3 regions of the Bradyrhizobium centrosematis genome follow, and region 2 is predicted to be linked to each of the others. Evidence: riboswitches for the same ligand, from Rfam matches in the RefSeq annotation. Region 2 holds a riboswitch; each other region holds the start of a gene.
What was found. Region 2 has a riboswitch for cobalamin ahead of P6U31_RS17980 (TonB-dependent receptor). Riboswitches for the same ligand answer to the same signal wherever they lie in the genome.
Positions count from the first base shown of each region.

Region 1: it holds a riboswitch for cobalamin, as region 2 does, so the genes downstream of both, P6U31_RS23265 (energy-coupling factor ABC transporter permease) here and P6U31_RS17980 (TonB-dependent receptor) in region 2, are expected to answer to the same signal.
Region 3: it holds a riboswitch for cobalamin, as region 2 does, so the genes downstream of both, metE (5-methyltetrahydropteroyltriglutamate--homocysteine S-methyltransferase) here and P6U31_RS17980 (TonB-dependent receptor) in region 2, are expected to answer to the same signal.

Region 1 is NZ_CP120703.1:4,831,754-4,835,024, reverse strand. It holds gene P6U31_RS23275 (cobyrinate a,c-diamide synthase) at 1-412, shown strand, start outside; gene cobA (uroporphyrinogen-III C-methyltransferase) at 409-1,140, shown strand; cobalamin riboswitch at 1,186-1,407, shown strand; gene P6U31_RS23265 (energy-coupling factor ABC transporter permease) at 1,444-2,121, shown strand; gene cobF (precorrin-6A synthase (deacetylating)) at 2,162-2,911, shown strand; gene cobT (nicotinate-nucleotide--dimethylbenzimidazole phosphoribosyltransferase) at 2,922-3,271, shown strand, end outside.
Region 2 is NZ_CP120703.1:3,727,254-3,730,524, forward strand. It holds gene P6U31_RS17965 (hypothetical protein) at 1-174, shown strand, start outside; gene P6U31_RS17970 (hypothetical protein) at 329-541, shown strand; gene P6U31_RS17975 (hypothetical protein) at 665-916, shown strand; cobalamin riboswitch at 1,036-1,252, shown strand; gene P6U31_RS17980 (TonB-dependent receptor) at 1,366-3,271, shown strand, end outside.
Region 3 is NZ_CP120703.1:6,132,898-6,136,168, reverse strand. It holds gene P6U31_RS29225 (nodulate formation efficiency C protein) at 1-674, opposite strand, end outside; cobalamin riboswitch at 1,562-1,765, shown strand; gene metE (5-methyltetrahydropteroyltriglutamate--homocysteine S-methyltransferase) at 1,867-3,271, shown strand, end outside.

The DNA of each region.
Region 1 (3,271 bases), 1.1 Mb from region 2:
TCACGCCGGCAGGATCGCGTCCAATCTCCGTTTTCGCGGTGGCTTGCGCAGCTTCGCCGAAACGCGGCCGGTGCACGGCGAATGCGGAGGCTATATGGTGCTGGGAACTGCGTTGACCGACGCGGACGGTGTCCGCCATGAGATGACAGGCCTGCTTGGTCTCGAGACGAGCTTTGCCAAACGCCGCATGCATCTGGGCTATCGCCTCGCGACACTCGCCGCGCCGATGCCGGGACACCGCTCCGGTGCGCGCCTGCGCGGCCATGAGTTCCACTATTCGACCATTCTTGCCCAGCCTGATGCGCCGCTCGCGACTGTGCATGATGCAACGGGCGCAGTCATCGCCGAGACCGGCTCGCGCCGCGGCCGTGCCACCGGCACGTTCTTTCATCTGATCGCGGAGGATCGGTGAGCGGATTCGTCTCCTTCATCTCCGCCGGGCCCGGCGACCCCGAGCTGCTCACGCTCAAGGGCGCCGCGCGGCTGCGCGAGGCCGACGTCGTGCTCTATGACGATCTCGCCTCGGGCGCGATCCTCGATCTCGCTCGGCCCGATGCCAATCTCGTCGCCGTGGGAAAGCGGGCAGGGCGGCCCTCGACCAAGCAGCATCACGTCAACCGCCTCCTGATCGACTATGCCGCAACCGGTGCGCGCGTGGTGCGGCTCAAGTCGGGCGATGCCGGCATTTTCGGCCGGCTCGAGGAAGAGCTGGAAGCGCTGCGCGAGGCCGGCATCGGCTATGAGATCGTTCCCGGCGTCACCTCGGCTTGCGTGGCGGCGGCGCGGGCCGGCATTCCCCTGACCCGGCGTCACACCTCGCGCCGGGTGCAGTTCGTGACCGGAGCTGACGTCACCGGCGAGCTGCCGCCAAATCTGAATTGGGCGGCGCTGGCCGATCCGGAAGCGACCACCGTGGTCTATATGGGCCGGCGCACTTTTCCGGCGCTTGCCGCAAAATTGATTGCCCACGGCCTCGCGCCAACCACCCCGGCGCTGTTCGCCGAATCCCTCGGCCGACCTGACGAGCGGCTGGTCCGCACCACGATTGCCGAGCTTGCCGAGCAGCTTGCCCGTGGCGGTGCCGCTTCGACCGCCGCCGTGATTCTGTTCGGTGCGCTGGCGGGGGATTACCCGTCATGATCGCCCCGGCCGCGCCTCGCCCCTTGACGCAGGCGCGGCGAAAGGGGCACACAGGAGAGGCATGGTGCTCAACGCGGCGCAAAGCGCCGGAGCATAATCGGGAATGGGGGTGGGCGGACCCAGTTGCGGCGCCCAAAACCCCAGCCGCCCCCGCGACTGTAAGCGGTGAGGGACTCCGATCAGCCACTGGGCCGCAAGGCCCGGGAAGGCCGGAGAACCGCAAGTGAGCCGCCAGCCAGGAGACCGGCCCTGCACGTTTTGAGGCCAAGGCCGTCGGGTGTGACGGCAGGAAGGATCTGAGCCATGCATATCGAACCCGGTATAGTGACGGGCGCCAAGCTCGTGTTGAGTTACGCAACCGGCATCGCCGCAGGCGGCGTTGCCTTGAAGCTCGCGGCCGAGACCGTGCGCGAGCAGGGCATCGGCTCGTTCGCGGCGCGGACGCTCGCCACCACCGCTCTCGTCTTCACCTTCTTCGAGATCCTGCCGCACTTCCCGGTTGGGGTGTCGGAGGTGCACTTCATCCTCGGCTCGACCTTGTTCCTGCTGTTCGGCGCGGCGCCTGCGGCCTTCGGCCTCGCGTTCGGCCTGCTGCTTCAGGGCGTGTTCTTCGAGCCGGCCGACCTGCCGCAATACGGCATGAACGTCACGACGCTGCTGGTGCCGCTGTTCGCGATCCAGGCGATCGCCTCGCGGATCATCTCGCGCAACACCGCCTATGTCGATCTCAGGTATCGCCAGGCGCTGGCGCTGTCGACGACCTATCAGGCCGGCGTGATCGGATGGGTGGCGTTCTGGGCGCTCTATGGCTCCGGCTTTGCCATGACCAACCTCGCCAACATCGCGACGTTCGCGGCGTCCTACGCGCTGGTCATCGTGATCGAGCCGCTCGCCGATCTCGCCGTGCTGGCGCTGGCCAAGTCGCTGCGCGGCGTCACCGCGCCGGGCTTCGTCACCCCGCGCCTGCATAACGCGACCTGAAGAGACAAGGGGCGGCCGTCATGGCCGCCCCAGGCGCGCGATGCTCACGCTTTCCCTGATCGGCATCGGTTGCGGCGATCCTGGTCAGCTCACGCACGCCGCCGTTCAGGCCATCAATGCCGCCGATCTCATCCTGATCCCGCGCAAGGGAACGGCGAAGTCCGATCTCGCCGACCTCAGGCGGACGATTTGCGCGGATGTGCTGACCAACGACAAGGCCGTTGTCGCCGAGTTCGATCTTCCGGTGCGGGACGCCGGTGAAGCAGACTACCGCAAGGGCGTCGACGATTGGCACGATGCGGTTGCCGCGACCTGGCAGCAAGCGATCGCAGATCATCTCGGGAGCGAAGGCAGGGTTGCACTGCTGATCTGGGGCGATCCTTCGCTCTATGATTCCTCGCTGCGCATCGCGCGAAGATTGGATCCGTTGCCCGGCATCGAGGTCGTGCCCGGCATCACCTCGATCCAGGCGCTGTGCGCGGCGCATGCGCTGCCGCTCAACGACATCGGCGCGCCGTTTCTGGTCACGACGGGGCGACGCTTGCGCGAAGGCGGCTGGCCGCAAGGTGTCGACACCGTGGTGGTGATGCTCGACGGCGGCACGGCGTTTCAATCGCTCGATCCGGCCGGGCTTCAAATCCATTGGGGCGCCTATCTCGGCATGCCCGATCAGATCATCATGTCCGGCGTGCTGGCCGAGATCGGTCCGCGCATCGTCGCGGCACGGCAGGAGGCGCGTGCGCGGCATGGCTGGATCATGGACAGCTACATCCTCAAGCGTATGCGTTAAGCGAGGCAGCATGCTCCCCGAATGGATCCCCCAGAATTGCCCCGAGATCTCCGCGCACCATCGCGAGGCTGCGACTGCGCGACAGGCGCAGCTGACAAAGCCGACCGGCGCGCTCGGACGGCTGGAGCAGCTCGCGATCGAGCTCGCAGGCCTGCAGGCGACCGAGCAGCCGCGCGCGGCACGCGTGCCGATCATCGTCTTCGCCGGCGATCACGGCATCGTCGCGCAGGGTGTCTCGGCCTATCCGCAAGCGGTGACCATCGCGATGATGGCGAATTTCGCTACCGGGGGCGCGGCGATCTCGGTGCTGGCACGCGAGCTGGGTTCGAGCCTGGAGGTGGTCGACGCCGGCACGCTGGC
Region 2 (3,271 bases):
ACAGACCTTCACGACAGGCTGGAACGGTTCGAGACGCTCACCGCCGAATGCGAGCTGATCGCCAAGCTCGCCACCGACAGCGCCAAGCGCGAGTTCTATCTGAAGCTTTCGGAGCAGTACCGTCAGCTGGCGGTGGACATGCGGCAGGCGATCGCGACCAAGGCTGCGGCCTGAGGCCGGCGGCAATCAATCCGTTCTTAATGTTTGGCGCGCATCCTTGACGGTACGCGAGCGTCGGTGATCGGCGCTCGCGGTGGGAAGACCGGGGTTCGTTGCGGTGCAGCGCGTCCCGTGAGCGTCATTGTGCCGTGCCTGACAGGGCAATCCCATGCGCCTCGTTGCAGTGATTATATTTGCGCTCATGACGGCGGCCTGCGATCAGGAGCAGGACATCACCGGCTCGACGACGCCCGCCTGCCCGATGCGGAACTACAGTTACAATCCCCGCGACCTGAACCAGTGCGTCAGTGCCTGCAAATCCTGTGATCGCGGTACCACGGTCACCTGCACGACCTCCTGCACCCTCAAGGGCGCGCGCTGAGCGCACGCCTGCTGTCTTGCAAAGGGCGCAACCGCGCAACTGGCGGTGCTCGGGCACCGGAACGATTCACTTGGATTAATCATTGGAGGAGCGGGCAGGACGCGGAGTCCGATGGAAATGGGTATGCTGGATCCCGGTCGATTTCTGGTGTCGTGCTCGCATTGCGATGCGTGGCCGATGGCGGCCAATGTGAAGCGGTCGAGCTGGTCGGCGTCCCCGCACGAGGTCCGCTTCGTCTGCACACGCTGCCGCCGCGAGGAAACCGCGATCGTCTCGGCCTCCGGCGAATTGACCCCGATCAAGCGCGTCGATGTTCCGCCGCGCGATGTCGCCGTCGCCTGGGCCCAGGCCCAGCGTTTGCGAGGGCGGGGCTGAACGGCGGCTCGCTTCGTCTTCTCCGCATGCAATTTGGCCTCGCCGTCTTCCTGGCGGGCTCCGGCCGGCCAGAACTTTTCCTTGGCACGACCGGTCGATTGACTCTCCGGCGCAACGACACGTAAATGATCGGCGACGGTTCTCCTCATGGAGATCAAAAGGGAATGTGGTGCGGGATCGTCCCAACGCCGGGATTTGTCTCAACGCCACGGCTGCCCCCGCAACTGTAAGCGGTGAATCTTTCGTCCTGTGCCACTGGGAATCTCGGTCCTGGGAAGGCGACGTTAAGGTCATGACCCGCGAGCCAGGAGACCTGCCGTCAGCCGTGGTCACACGCGAAGATGTCGGTCGGGGAGTACAGGCATTAGCTGCACCGGAGCAACCGATTGCTCTGCCGTGAAGCCTCGTTCGCTGTGACGTGCCACTGACGTCATACCGAGGTTACAATCGTGTCCCGTCTCGTCCCTGCCGCCTGGCGTCTCAGCGCCGGCCTGTTCGCGTCCGTCTCCCTCCATTCGCTCAGTCCATCCTCGGCCTTCGCCCAGCAGGCGCTCGCCGAGCAGTTGCCGCCGATCGAAGTGAGCAAGACTGACGATCAGAACCGCACGCGTGCCAGGGCGACAGGTGACGGCGAGGCGACGAGACACCGGGCAACCGCGCGTGTCGCGCCGGCAGGAAGTGGCGCCGGCTCAACTGGCGCTGAAGCCGTGGCCAGCAACGGCGGTATCGTCGGGGCCACCACGACGGTCGTCACGGCCGCGGATATCGCGCATTCGCCATCGCAGACGCTGGCCGAGATCATCGCGACGCAGACCCCCGGAGCCCAGATCACGACGTTCTATGGCGGCCCGATCGGCGCCAAGACCAGCGTGGACCTGCGCGGCTTCGGCGCCTTTGCCACCGCCAACACGCTGGTGCTGGTCAACGGCCGGCGGCTGAACGACGTCGACATGGCGCAGGTGGACCTCTCCACCATCCCGCTCAATTCCATCGAACGTATCGAGATCACACGCGGCAACTCCGGTGCGGTGCTCTACGGCGACAACGCTGTCGGCGGCGTGATCAACATCGTCACGAAGACTGGCGTCGGAGGGCCGCCCGCGTCCGCGCGCATCGAAGCGGGTTTCGGCTCATTCAACACAGGGCTCGGCAACGTCTCGACCTCGGTCAATTCCGGTCCGTGGTCGACCTCGTTCTACGGCAATGCCGTCAGGACCGATGGCTATCGCGACAACAATCGCTACGCCCAGCAGAACGGCATCGGCAATCTCAATTATACCACGCCCGGTCTGACCGCGTTTCTCACTGTCGCCGGCGACAATCAGGAGCTGCGACTGCCGGGCGGCCGCACCGTCGATCCCTCCATCGGCCTCGACGAGCTCACCACCAACCGGAGAGGAACCAGCACGCCGTTCAACTACGCCAACCAGCAAGGCTTTAGCGCGACAGCGGGCTTCACCAAGACCCTGATCAACGGCGTCGATCTGATCGTCGATGGCGGCGTGCGCGACAAGAAACAGCAGAGTGCGTTCTTCTCCAGCCCGACGCCGGTTCCGGCCTTCTTCACGTCGACTTACGTCGATTCCAATCTGACCAATTGGTCGATCACGCCGCGGCTCAGCGTGAAGAGCCTGCTGCTCGGCATGCCGTCGCAGCTCCTCACCGGCATCGACTATTACGATGCTAGCTTTCAGCAGAACCGCGGCGCGGGGCAGGGGTTCGCCGCCTGGCACAATTACGACCTCAGGCAGCAGACGGTCGCGGGCTATTTCCAGCACACAATGGGTGTGGCGCCCATCACCGACATCTCCTATGGCGCGCGGGTGCAGACCGTCAGTCTTGCAGCACGCGACCGTTTCGCCCCGGCCGCGCCATTCAACGCCGACATCGGCGCGCTGCCGCTGACGAGCAACGAGACCCAATATGCGCTGCATCTTGGAGCCGAGCATCGCTTCAATGACACGGTCGCGCTGTTCGGCCGCGCCGCGCGCGCTTTCCGCACGCCTGATGTCGACGAGCGCTTGTCCTCGGGTCCGTCCTTCGATCCCTTGACCTTCGCCGCGATCCCGCAAACCTTTCAGCTCAAGACCCAGACCTCTTGGGATATCGAGGGCGGCCTGCGCATCGAAGGCGGCGGGCTGCAGCTGCAGAGCAGTCTCTATCTGATGGAGCTCACCAACGAGATCCATTTCAGCCCGGTCCTGTTCTACAACACTAATCTTGATCCGACCCGGCGCTACGGTTCGGAGACCAGCCTGTCCTATCGAGTCAGCGACGCTCTGCTGTTGCGCTCCGGCATGGCCTATACGCGGGCGGTTTTCCGCGAAGGCATCTGGGCGGGCAACGACGTGCCGC
Region 3 (3,271 bases), 2.4 Mb from region 2:
TTCTCAAAAGCGATGACATCGTTGTGTGTGAAGTGACGCGACCCTGGGGGCTTACAGTTGACTAATAGCAGAACGCGCCAAAGATCACCTTTCTGGGTCAGCTTGTCACTCCTCTTTGGTAAATAGTCTACTCCAACAGGGTCAACGACAGTACATCCGCCTTGCTGAAGAAGATCGCCGAGCCGGCCTCTTGGGGTGGTCACAAAGTTGAAGTTGGCCGGATCATGGAGAAAGCGGAAGTTTGCGTTTCTTTCGCCGTTCGCGACTTCACTTGCGATCAACGAGAGCGCCAGCGCCCGCCAACCTAATTCCATCGGCTTTGCATAGAGTGACGCAAGTTCAGTCGTGCCATCAGGCGTAATCTTCCAGGTGATAACGTACTGTTCGTCCGATTTGTTGTTCCGGTGCCTCGTCCATGCGACGAAAACAAAGTCGTTGTCACCAAGTTCAGCGACACCCCACATTTGAGGGACGAACTGTGCCACTTTCGAGACATTGGAGATGACCTGTTCGAGCGTCTCACCATCTTGCGCCCGCCACGTTGATTTGAATCTTTCGATAATAGGGCTGTCGACGGAACGAATACCACGGCCCATCGCGGTCGGCCAAGCGAGGCAGAGGAGAGGCGCACCTAGAAAAAGCCATAGCAGGTATCTTGCAAATTCTCTTTTCATAGGAGTGGCATATCCCAGTTCATCCGGAGTCGTCGGCCGCGGGTGACCTTGACTTGCTCTGAGTAGGCACAAGAAAGTTAGCGACGACGCGAGGTTGTTCCACGCAAGCACGCGCGGCCCTATGTGGCGCGCCGCTAACTTCCCTGTCAGCCACAGCGTCAAGCTGGGCTGGACGTGCCCAGCAGGAGCAGTCTGGGCGTGCTGAGGGCTAGCATTCTTCGTGCCAGGTCATAGGTGGAAAGCTGTGCCGGCTTTATGTCTGCGTGTCGCCTTTACGACGCGCACACGTTTCGATGCTTTCATTCGGTGTAACGGCTCGAGCTGGCGCACGCTCGTCCCGCGTCGGATATCCACCGCAAGAGATGAAGCCTCGGACGCAGTATCAGATTGAAGTCTGGGGTCCGTCTGCCACCGTTGAAGCGTTTGTTTCGGTATCGTGTTCTTGGTCGATCTTCGTGATGGCCAGCGACCTGAAGCCAAGTCGGCCGGTGAGGTCGCGGCCTGCCGCAATCAATCTGCTTGCTGACTATAGTGCCCATACTGAGCGCCTCCGCCCATTCAATGCGGACCCTTTGGCTGCGAACAGTTGCCCGATGGAGGTACGGGGCGACTTGCTCCACCAGAAGCCGAGGGCATTCTGCTCGAGGCGGCGATTGCCTTTGTCGCGAAGGCTGCCTTGTCCTCTTCATCGTCTAGCGCACAGCTCCGCCCATTTGGCTCCGATGTAATTGCGAGATCTTTGATATGCGACCTCCGAGAGCGACATCTCTCATCAGAGAGCTCTCGAGATGGCGCTAATCATTGAGATGCTAGGGCCGTTCGCTTATCAGTGATCGCAAAATAGTTTGCTACATGATCTGGGAGGTTGACGGCAAACCTCACCAACCGATAATCCAAACCGTCGAGGTTCTCCGGTTCCTGTTGGAGCCGGAGCTAAGAGGGAAGCCGGTGCAAATGCCGGCGCTGTCCCCGCAACTGTGAGCGGCGAGCCACTGTCCAATAATGCCACTGAAGCCTGGACGGATTCGGGAAGGCTGGACAGCAGCGATGACCAGCAAGCCAGGAGACCTGCCCCGACAATATATATCGGTCCACGGGCGAGGTGTCCCGGTGGTACGCCAAGCAGCTGTCGCACGCGCGACTTGCTCTGCCTGCGTCCGCCATGGCCTCGTCTCCAACAGGGGTTAAAGCTATGTCGCTCCTCTCGCTTCCAGTTGCTACGCTCGGTACGCCTCGCATCGGTCCAAGGCGAGAGCTAAAATTCGCTCTCGAAAAATATTGGGCCGGGAAGATCAGCGAACAGCAATTGCAGGAGGACGCATCAGGCCTGCGCGCTGCGAACTGGGCTCGCCAAAAGTCGATAGGCATTACGATCATTCCGTCGAATGACTTCTCGTTGTATGATCACGTGCTCGACACGAGTGTCATGGTAGGCGCGATCCCAGAAATCTACGCTTCGAAAGGAGAGTCCGTTTCCCTTAAAACCTACTTCGCTATGGCCCGCGGAACGCAATGCGACGACCGGGGTAGGAGCGTCGATCAGGAGAGGCGGGGAGCTGCCTTACCCGCGCAGGAGATGACCAAATGGTTCGATACCAACTACCACTACATGGTTCCAGAGTTCTACAAGGGACAGACGTTCAGATTGTGCTCTCGTAAACCGGTAGAGGAGTACGAAGAAGCAAAGGCTCTCGGGTTTCAGACCCGGCCCGTACTTATCGGGCCGGTCACATTCCTAAAGCTCGGCAAAAGTGTCGATCGCGCGTTCCAGCCCCTCTCCCTATTGGATGATCTGATATCGGTCTACATCGACGTTCTCCATGAATTAGCCCAACGAGGGGCAGGTTGGGTTCAGTTTGACGAGCCTTGCTTGGCCCTTGACCTGGACGAAACGGCGCGAAAAGCTTTGCAACATGCCTATCGCCAGTTCGCGAACGAGGGACCGGCTATCAAGATCATGGTTGCAAGCTATTTCGGCGCCCTGGGCGACAATCTGAATACTGCCCTAAGCCTTCCAGTCTCCGGTCTGCACGTCGATCTGGTTCGAGCGCCAGAACTATTGGATCAGGTCATTGCTAGCAGCCGAGCTGATCTCGTCTTGTCGCTCGGTATCATCGACGGCCGGAATGTATGGAAGTCGAATTTGTCCGCGCTCCGCCAGAGGCTGGAGCCCGCGATTGCTAAGCTGGGTAAAGATCGTGTACAGCTCGCTCCATCCTGCTCGTTGCTTCACGTCCCGATCGACGTTGAACTGGAGACCGGGCTTGCTTCTGACGTCAAAAGTTGGCTTGCCTTCTCGGTTCAGAAGATGCGAGAGCTTGCCATCCTGGCGCGGGTACTCGCTGGTGACCACGATGTCGGGCAAGCTCTGGCCGATTCGGAAAGCGCTGCGGTTACCCGCCGCAGTTCGTCGAAGGTCCATGATGCCAATGTCGCCGTCCGAATGAGGGCGATCGACCAGACCATGCGTCGGCGCGCCAACCCATTTGCCATTCGTTCTGAGATCCAAAAGGGACGCTTCGGGCTACCAGCTTTCCCCACGACGACGATCGGCTCGTTTCCGCAGACCGCAGAGGTCCGCAGTGCGCGCGCATCGC